Regions from separate parts of the Neorhizobium sp. 2083 genome, predicted to be linked through region 1. Evidence: predicted binding sites of a transcription regulator. Region 1 holds the regulator's gene; each other region holds the start of a gene.
The links. The regulator HrcA, encoded in region 1, represses chaperone genes, less so after heat shock. The targets are predictions, from matches to a motif close to GTTAGCACTCNCNNNNNGNGAGTGCTAAC.

Region 1 (3,277 bases):
TTCTGCATCGCCACCAGTTCCTGCGTACCGTCTTGAGCGAGAGCCAGCAGCTTCAGGAATTCTTCCTGGCTGAAGGGTTTGCCCTCCGCGGTTCCCTGCACCTCGACGATGCCGCCGGAGCCGGTCATCACGAAATTGGCGTCCGTTTCGGCGGCGGAGTCCTCGATATAATCGAGGTCGATCACCGGCTGGTTGGCAAAGATACCACAGGAGATCGCTGCGACGTGATCCTTCAGCACCTTCTCGACTTTGATCATCGAGCGGGCTTCCATCCATTTCAGGCAGTCGTAGAGCGCGATCCAGCCGCCGGTGATCGAGGCCGTGCGCGTGCCGCCGTCTGCCTGGATGACGTCGCAGTCGACGGTGATCTGTTTTTCGCCGAGCGCTTCGAGATCGACGACGGCGCGGAGCGAGCGGCCGATCAGGCGCTGGATCTCCTGGGTGCGGCCGCCCTGCTTGCCGGCAGCGGCTTCGCGCTTCATGCGGTCGCCGGTGGCGCGCGGCAGCATGCCGTATTCGGCGGTCACCCAGCCCTTGCCGCTGTTGCGCAGCCACGGCGGCGTCTTTTCTTCCAGGCTCGCGGTGCAGAGCACATGCGTATCGCCGAACTTCACGAGGCAGGAGCCTTCCGCATGTTTGGAGAAATTGCGCTCGAACGAGACCTTGCGCATCTGGTTCAACTGTCTGCCTGAAGGCCGCATGCTTCACTCCCTGGATTTCTGTTTCCGCCTTCTAAGGCCCCGGCCAAGCTTTTGCAAAGAAAAAGGCCGGTAAGAGCTTGCGGGGCGACTGACTGTGGCGGCGGCGATTTTCCCTTTGGCTAAGGCGCGGGGAATGACTATATTTTCCGGAAGGATCAATGGAAAGGTGAAGGTTTAGATGGGATTTTCGGCATCGACGGGTAGGGACAGCGGCTCTGTGCTCGACGATCGTTCGCGCGAAATTTTCCGTCGCATCGTGGAAAGCTATCTGGAAACGGGAGAGCCGCTCGGTTCCCGCAATCTTTCCCGCCTGCTGCCGATATCGCTGTCGCCGGCTTCCGTGCGCAACGTGATGAGCGACCTCGAGGAACTCGGTCTCATCTACTCCCCGCATATCAGCGCCGGCCGCCTTCCGACCCAGTCGGGGCTGCGCTTTTTCGTCGATGCCTTCATGCAGGTCGGGGACCTGTCCGCCGAAGAGCGCGCCAGTATCGATCGGCAGATCCGGCCCGCGGATCGCGATCAGCCGATCGAGAGCCTGATGGCGGAAGCAACCCGGATGCTCTCAGGCGTCTCGCGCGGCGCCGGCATCGTCATCACCACCAAGAGCGACCCGGTCCTCAAGCATGTCGAATTCATTCGCCTGGAGCCGACCAAGGCGCTCGCGGTGCTGGTCGGCGATCATAACCAGGTGGAAAACAGGATCATCGAACTGCCGGCCGGCGTGACATCGTCGCAATTGACCGAAGCAGCCAATTTCCTCAATGCCCATCTGAGCGGCCAGACGCTGCCGGAGCTGCGCGGCCAGTTGAAGACCCTCAAGGACCAGGTTCAGGGCGAGCTTCATGCGCTTTCCCAGGAGCTGGTGGAACGCGGTCTTGCGGTCTGGTCGGGCGACAGCGAGGAGGGCAAGCCGACCCAGCTCATAGTGCGCGGCCGCGCCAATCTGCTCGAAGGCCTGGCGGACGTTGCCGATCTGGATCGCTTGCGGCTGCTTTTCGACGATCTCGAAAAGAAGGACAGCCTGATCGAGATTCTCGACCTTGCCGAAAAGGGGCCGGGCGTCCGGATTTTCATCGGCTCGGAAAACAAGCTGTTTTCCCTCTCCGGCTCGTCGCTGATAGTCGCGCCCTATCGCGACGGCGAGGATCGGATCGTCGGTGCCGTCGGTGTTATCGGCCCGACGCGGCTCAACTATTCGCGCATCGTGCCCATGGTGGACTATACCGCCCAGCTCCTTGCAAGGCTGTCGCGCTGAATTCGCGACGAGCAGGCCCCAAGTTTCCCCGCAAGCCTTGATTTTTTCACCTTTAACCTCGATATCGGGCACAAATCGAAGCCCTTAAATCAAGCCAAGAATAACCGGAGACCGTCATGACCGACGAAACCAACAAGAACGGACCTGACGCAGCTGCCGCGGAGAATACGGCGGAAGCTGTTGCATCTGCTCTTGAGGACGCGGCCAGCCAGAAGAATGCCGAGGCGCCTGCCGCCGAACCGGATCCGCTGGAATTGCTGAAGGCCGAGAATAACGAACTGCGCGATCGTTTCCTGCGGCTGGCCGCCGAGATGGATAACCTGCGCCGCCGCACCGAACGCGAGATCAAGGACGCGAAGTCCTATGCGGCCGCCGGTTTTGCACGTGACATGCTCGCAGTCTCGGATAACCTCCGCCGGGCGCTGGACGCCGTTCCGACCGAAATGCGCGCTGCCGCCGATGCCTCGCTGACGACGCTCCTCGAGGGTGTCGAGATGACCGAACGCTCCATGCTGTCGGCGCTGGAACGCCACGGCGTCAAGAAGATCGATGCCGAGGGCCAGAAGTTCGACCCGAACTTCCATCAGGCGATGTTCGAGATCCCGAACCCTGCCGTACCGAACAACACGGTCGTCCAGGTGGTCCAGGCAGGCTTCACGATCGGCGAACGCGTCCTGCGCCCGGCCATGGTGGGTGTTGCCAAGGGCGGGCCGAAGGCGGAAGCTCCGGCAGAAGCCGCCGGCGGCAACAACGCCTGAGACCTTTGAAAATCGGGTGTCAGCCCGCTTTTTGCCTACGCCCGATGCTCAACAACCGCTGAAAACAAAACCGCGCGGCGCTTTATCAGCGGCCGCGCGGTTCGTTTCGTCCCCACGAAATGCATGTGCCGTCAGGCGGCGTGGTTTGCCTGCTCCTCGTTGAGGAAGGCATAGATCGCCGAGGCGGAATCGGTCTTGCGCAGCTTGGCGACGAGGTCCTGGTCGCGCAGCACGCGGGCGATCCGCGACAGGGCCTTCAAGTGGTCGGCGCCTGCCCCCTCGGGAGCGAGCAGCAGGAATACCAGGTCGACCGGCTCGTCGTCGAGCGCTTCGAAATCGACCGGTGCTTCAAGACGCGCGAAAATGCCCTTGATGGAAGAGATGCTGCTCAACTTGCCGTGCGGGATGGCGATACCGTGGCCGACGCCGGTGGAGCCGAGCCTTTCGCGCTGCAGGATGATGTCGAAGATTTCTCGTTCGCCCACGCCCGTCAGCTTGGAAGCCTTGGCTGCCAGCTCCTGCAACAGCTGCTTTTTGGAATTTACCTTCAGGGCAGGAAT
Region 2 (3,277 bases), on a different contig from region 1:
GCAATATCAGAAGACTGGCACCTGGCGGTCGGCTTGTCCAGGTCGGGCTGTTGGGGCGTGATGACAATGCCATCATTCCCCTCGGCATCGTACTTCACAACCACCTTCAACTGCTGGGCACCGTTATGAAATCCAGATCTCGCGCCGAGAAAAGAGCAATGATCCAGCGCTTCAGGGGCCAGGTTCTGCCCATGATCGGCAACGCACTTCAGCCCGTCCTTGGCGCGCGCTACCCGCTCTCGGCTGCGTCGGAGGCCCATCGTCGAATAGAGGCTGGTGGAGTGTTCGGCAAAATCGTTCTCTGCGATTTTCGTGAGTGAAGTCGGAAGAGGACGTTTCTGCGCAAGAAGGGACAAGGGTGGCGACCACCTCATCACATAGTGGCCCCAAGTTGATGATGTGTCGCCGCAAGCGCGTCTGCTTTTGGGAGCGTGGTACGGTGACTTCTATGACCGACATGGAGGCGCAAATCGGTCATGCGGTGCGCGCATTTAGCACGCGATAAACTTGCATTCGCGAGCAGCCGATTTCCTTGGCGATCTTAGTTACGCCAATACCCAAAGCCGAAAGGTGGCGAATTTTCTCATGATCGATCCGAACCTTTCCGCCCTTGTACTGCCCTGTTGACCTGGCCCGTTCAATACCCTCACGCTGCCTCTCCTTAATGAAACGGCGCTCCATCTGCGCCACCATGCCTAGAACGGTCAGCACCAGGTGCCCCATTTCGCCACGCGTCGTTACATGTGGGTCCAGCACGGTCACGAAGGCGCCACGCTGCTCGCACTCATAAATGATATTGAGCACATCCCGGGTATCGCGGCCTAAGCGATCAAGGCGCGAAACGACAAGCTCGTCGCCGGGCCGCAGAAACTCGATGACCGTGGCCAGCTCACCTCGTCCCTCTCGACTTGCTCCCGATATTTTCTCCGCTCGGACTATCTCGCAGCCTTCGGCCTTCAACCTGGTATATTGAATATCCAAGTCCTGGTCGGTCGTACTGACGCGTGCGTAACCAATGCGGGCCATATGTCACCTCAAGCTTTAGGCTCAAGGCTACTGTGTCACAAATAGTCGATGTCAACCCGGATGTGACGGCGCCAGGCACGACCGCGTGACGGCACACCACCGTATACCCCGGCGTTACCAGCTAAAACCCGGCGCCCTTATGCAAGAACATATGCCTCAATGGCTGCGGCTATAAACGCTTCGCGAGCTATCGAGCTCGAACGACTATGGAAGAGCGCAGCCTCACACGCTTGCTTCGCGGCCAGATAGTGTTTGTCGCGCTCATGCGGCCAACGTCTTTCAAGGAGTTCCAGCGCGTCCGCAGCATTCTCGATCAATTCGGACGAACCGTATCCGATCCGCACAACAACGGGCGTGCTCCATCGAACGCCCGGTTTGTAGGTCGTCAGTCGCTTCCATGCCATGGCGTTTCTCCTCCCGGCGCACGGCCGGAGATAACACCACGCGCTTTTTCCCATCAATTAGCAACACAATCGGAAGGTTGGCGAGACGGTCGGCGTTCGCCTAGGACGTTTCCCAAAGTGGGGCGTCCCAGGACCCTACCGACTTTGCGAGCCAGCCCACTCTCATCTGGTCGGCGACTGGTCGCGCCATCGTTTTGCGGTCGCGCGTCCCAACTCCAATGACCAAGCGCGCCAAAACACCCGATAGTCTAATATGTGGGCAGGAGCCGGGTGGTGCGTCAGTTCGGCCGCTGCGAGCGCCACCAAAGCGCGAATGACGCTGGCACTCTCGGCGAAAGACTGCTAAGTTGAATTATCGGGACTGGCCATTCGGCCGCGATCCCGTTGAGGAACCCCAAAATGATTAATACCATTTTCCGGCCGTTGCACGACCGCGTCGTCGTGCGCCGTATCGAGGCTGAAGCCAAGACCAAGGGCGGAATCATCATTCCGGATACAGCCAAGGAAAAGCCGCAGGAAGGCGAAATCGTCGCCGTCGGAGCCGGCGCGCGCGATGAGAGCGGCAAGCTTGTGCCTCTCGATGTCAAGGCGGGCGACCGCATTCTTTTCGGCAAATGGTCCGGCACCGAGATCAAGTTCAACGGTGAAGACCTGCTGATCATGAAGGAAGCTGATGTCATGGGCGTTATCGCCTGATCATCAGTCGCTTCTTCTATTTCTTCTCATGACGACCATTGGGCGATCAGCCCGGGAGTTTTCCCATGTCTGCCAAACAAATCAAATTCGGCCGTGATGCACGCGAAAAGCTGCTGCGCGGCGTCGATATTCTCGCTGACGCCGTGAAGGTCACACTCGGCCCCAAGGGCCGCAACGTCGTGATCGACAAGTCCTATGGGGCGCCGCGCATCACTAAGGACGGCGTCGCTGTGGCCAAGGAAATCGAACTGGACGACAAGTTCGAGAACATGGGCGCCCAGATGGTCCGCGAAGTCGCTTCGAAGACCAACGACGTCGCAGGCGACGGCACCACAACCGCGACCGTTCTCGCCCAAGCCATCGTTCGCGAAGGCGGCAAGGCCGTTGCTGCCGGCATGAACCCGATGGACCTGAAGCGCGGCATCGATCTCGCCGTTACCGCGGTCGTCAAGGACCTGCTGGCCAAGGCCAAGAAGATCAACACATCGGAAGAGATCGCTCAGGTGGGCACCATCTCTGCCAATGGCGAGAAGGAAATAGGCCAATACATCGCTGACGCGATGCAAAAGGTCGGCAACGAGGGTGTGATCACCGTCGAGGAAGCCAAGACCGCCGAAACCGAACTCGAAGTCGTCGAAGGCATGCAGTTCGACCGTGGCTACCTCAGCCCCTATTTCGTCACCAACGCCGAAAAGATGGTGGCTGAACTGGAAGATGCCTACGTGCTGTTGCACGAGAAGAAGCTTTCCAATCTTCAAGTTATGCTGCCGATCCTCGAAGCTGTCGTCCAGACCGGCAAGCCGCTGCTGATCATTTCCGAAGACGTCGAAGGCGAAGCTCTTGCAACGCTCGTCGTCAACAAGCTGCGTGGCGGCCTCAAGATCGCTGCCGTCAAGGCTCCGGGTTTCGGCGACCGCCGCAAGGCCATGCTTGAGGACCTCGCCATCCTGACCGGCGGCACCGTGATTTCCGAAGACCTCGGCATCAAGCTTGAAAACGTCACGCTTGAAATGCTTGGCCGTGCCAAGAAGGTCTCGATCACCAAGGAAAATACCACCGTCGTCGATGGTGCCGGCACCAAGGCTGATATTGACGGCCGCATTGGTCAGATCAAGGCTCAAATCGAAGAAACCACTTCGGACTACGACCGC
Region 3 (3,277 bases), on a different contig from region 1:
GGGCAGGGCCGGAGCGGCTTCCTTCTTGGGCTTTTCGGCAATCATCGCTTCCGTCGTCACCAGAAGGCCTGCGACCGAAGCGGCATCCTGGAGGGCCGTGCGCACGACCTTGGCGGGATCGATCACACCCTGGGCGTAGAGATCACCATATTCGCCGGTCTGGGCGTTCCAGCCGTAGGAGAACTCCGATTTCTCGCGCAGCTTGCCGACGATCACCGAACCTTCGGCGCCGGCGTTCTCGGCGATCTGCCGGACCGGCGCCTCGATAGCGCGGCGAACAATTTCGACGCCGACCTTCTGATCCTGGTTGGCCGATGCGAGATTTTCGAGGGCCTTCACGGCGCGCAGCAGCGCAACACCGCCGCCCGGGAGGATGCCTTCCTCGACAGCCGCACGGGTCGCATGCAGTGCATCGTCGACACGGTCCTTCTTCTCCTTGACTTCCACTTCGGTCGAGCCGCCGACGCGGATCACGGCGACGCCGCCAGCGAGCTTAGCAAGGCGTTCCTGCAGCTTCTCGCGGTCGTAATCGGAGGTCGTCTCCTCGATTTGGGCGCGGATCTGCGCGGTGCGGCCTTCGATCTCAGCACGCGAACCGGCACCATCGATGATGGTTGTGTTCTCCTTCTCGATCGCCACCTTCTTCGACCGGCCGAGCATGTTGAGCGTGACGTTTTCGAGCTTGATGCCAAGGTCTTCGGAGATGACAGTGCCGCCCGTCAGGATGGCGATGTCTTCCAGCATGGCCTTGCGGCGGTCGCCGAAGCCCGGAGCCTTGACGGCAGCGATCTTGAGGCCGCCACGCAGCTTGTTGACGACGAGAGTTGCAAGAGCTTCGCCTTCAACGTCTTCGGCGATGATCAGGAGCGGCTTGCCCGACTGGACAACAGCCTCCAGCACCGGCAGCATTGCCTGAAGGTTGGAGAGCTTCTTCTCGTGAATCAAGATATAGGGATCTTCCAGCTCGACCCGCATCTTGTCCTGATTGGTGACGAAGTAGGGCGACAGGTAGCCGCGGTCGAACTGCATGCCCTCGACGACTTCGAGTTCGGTTTCGGCGGTCTTGGCTTCTTCAACCGTGATGACGCCTTCGTTGCCGACCTTCTCCATCGCCTCCGCAAGATAGCGGCCGATTTCCTCGTCACCGTTCGCCGAGATCGTTCCGACCTGGGCGATCTCGGAATTACTGGTGATCTTGCGGGCGTTTGACTTGAGTTCCTTGACAACGGCGTCGACGGCAATGTCGATGCCGCGCTTCAGGTCCATCGGGTTCATGCCAGAGGCAACCGCCTTGGCGCCTTCCTTGACGATCGCCTGGGCCAGAACGGTTGCGGTTGTGGTACCGTCGCCCGCGAGGTCGTTGGTTTTCGAAGCGACTTCGCGCAGCATCTGCGCGCCCATGTTCTCGAACTTGTCTTCCAGTTCGATTTCCTTGGCGACCGATACGCCGTCCTTGGTGATGCGAGGCGCGCCGAACGACTTGTCGATCACGACGTTGCGGCCCTTCGGGCCGAGCGTTACCTTCACCGCATTGGCGAGCACGTCGACCCCACGCAGCATCCGTTCACGGGCATCGGTGTTGAACTTGACTTCTTTCGCAGCCATTTCTCTAACTCCTCAATAGGCAGCTATCTGACTGATGGTTTTTGGCGTTAAATGCTCAGGCGGCTTTCTTCTGCTCTGCCTGGGCCGCGATGATGCCCATGACATCGCTTTCTTTCATGATCAGCAGGTCCTCGCCGTTGATCTTGATCTCGGTGCCAGACCATTTGCCGAACAGGATGCGATCGCCGACCTTGACGTCGAGCGCCTGGATGTGGCCGGTCTCGTTGCGGGCGCCGGGACCGACGGCGATGACTTCGCCCTCCTGCGGTTTTTCCTTGGCGGTGTCGGGAATGATGATGCCGCCTTTGGTCTTCTCTTCGGATTCGACCCGGCGGACGAGAATGCGATCGTGAAGCGGTCGGAACGACATGTTTTCCTCCAATGGACAAACAATGATGATGTTGTTCCCCCTGGCCGGACCGGATGACCAGTCCGGGCGGGTGCAAAACCTCTGTCGAGCGTTCTGCGCAAAAAGATCTGGTTTCGCGATTTTTCGATTTCAAGAGGGCGAAGCGAAAAAATTAGCACTCATCTGGAACTGCTGCTAACGCGCTGGAAAGGAACAAGAAACTGGCATGCCGCGTTGATAAAAGCGTTGATGGCCGCAAAATTTTGCGCCAGCATTTGCAATGTCTGAAACGGAGATGAAGCATGCGATTTTCATCGGATCTGGAGCGTCAACTGAACGGCTACGGGCTGACCACCGCACATATCCTTTACCGAATTCCCGATTTCGAATCCGTCCTGCAGACCTACGTATGGCAGGACTACGACCTAGCCCCCGATTTCCCCGAAATGCACAAGTTCCTGGATTTCTGGCAGGCCAGCCTTGATGGCCCTCTCCATTCCGTCCGTTACACCCATCAGCGCCTGATCGGGCCGAACGATTGGCGCCGTGTCGAGGGCGAGTTCAAGCTTCACTGAGGGCTTGAAATTGAAATTCCGTTTTCCTAGCTCTTCCGCGGCCGGGGCTTGATGAGCTCGGCTTTATCCGCACGTCTGTTCAGAGTGAGGCAAAGATGGAAGAAGGAATTAACGCGATTAAAGATCTCGACGTCGAAGAGCGCGAGGAGGTTTTCGTGAACATCGCTCGCGCCCTCGAAAGCACGGCACGAGACGCCTTCATCGAAGGGCACAGGCATTTTGCTGCCATTTCGACCAATATGGCTGAAGCGATTCGCGTCAACGCCGACGAGCTTGCCCGTGACGATCTGCGCAATGCCGAACGCGTACTCCAGCAGGCAACTGCGATGATCGCGCAATTCAAGGCGGTTCATCCGTATCCGATGGTGAGCATGGCGGTGCACTGATAATCATGTGCCCTCCCTGCTTTGCGTGATCGTCGTCCTAACCCCAAACGCATCAAAAGGAGCGCCGTGCGACTCGGCGCCGCCGAGATGCGATCGCACGGTCGGCGGTATGATTCCATGACCAGGCGGTAGTGGCAAACGCCTCCCGATTTACAGCAAGCACAAAGAACCTCTTTCGCTGCCAGCCTGTACGGACTACCAGAGGGACTTTTCCTTGATGGCACGTTATTTCAAGTGGATATCGGAGCCAGCTTGGTAACAATGCGGCACGTTGATCATTGCAATTAGTCGGTGCAGTTTGCGGTGGACCTGCGCGCGGGAGATCGATGATCGTACCGTCGATCAAGCGTGCCGATTGCCTA

Region 2: the regulator HrcA is predicted to act here: its motif matches at 1,749-1,777, upstream of groES (co-chaperone GroES).
Region 3: the regulator HrcA is predicted to act here: its motif matches at 2,126-2,154, upstream of groES (co-chaperone GroES).

The regions. Positions count from the first base shown of each region.
Region 1 covers NZ_JAVDTC010000001.1:1,123,337-1,126,613, reverse strand. Annotated here, with positions in the region: gene rph (ribonuclease PH) at 1-701, opposite strand, end outside; gene hrcA (heat-inducible transcriptional repressor HrcA) at 880-1,959, shown strand; gene grpE (nucleotide exchange factor GrpE) at 2,076-2,717, shown strand; gene ptsN (PTS IIA-like nitrogen regulatory protein PtsN) at 2,849-3,277, opposite strand, start outside.
Region 2 covers NZ_JAVDTC010000002.1:560,209-563,485, reverse strand. Annotated here, with positions in the region: gene J2X76_RS10975 (NAD(P)H-quinone oxidoreductase) at 1-320, shown strand, start outside; gene J2X76_RS10970 (recombinase family protein) at 475-1,026, opposite strand; gene J2X76_RS10965 (DUF982 domain-containing protein) at 1,164-1,430, opposite strand; gene groES (co-chaperone GroES) at 1,830-2,126, shown strand; gene groL (chaperonin GroEL) at 2,192-3,277, shown strand, end outside.
Region 3 covers NZ_JAVDTC010000003.1:53,821-57,097, forward strand. Annotated here, with positions in the region: gene groL (chaperonin GroEL) at 1-1,605, opposite strand, end outside; gene groES (co-chaperone GroES) at 1,661-1,975, opposite strand; gene J2X76_RS13045 (usg protein) at 2,257-2,529, shown strand; gene J2X76_RS13050 (hypothetical protein) at 2,625-2,915, shown strand.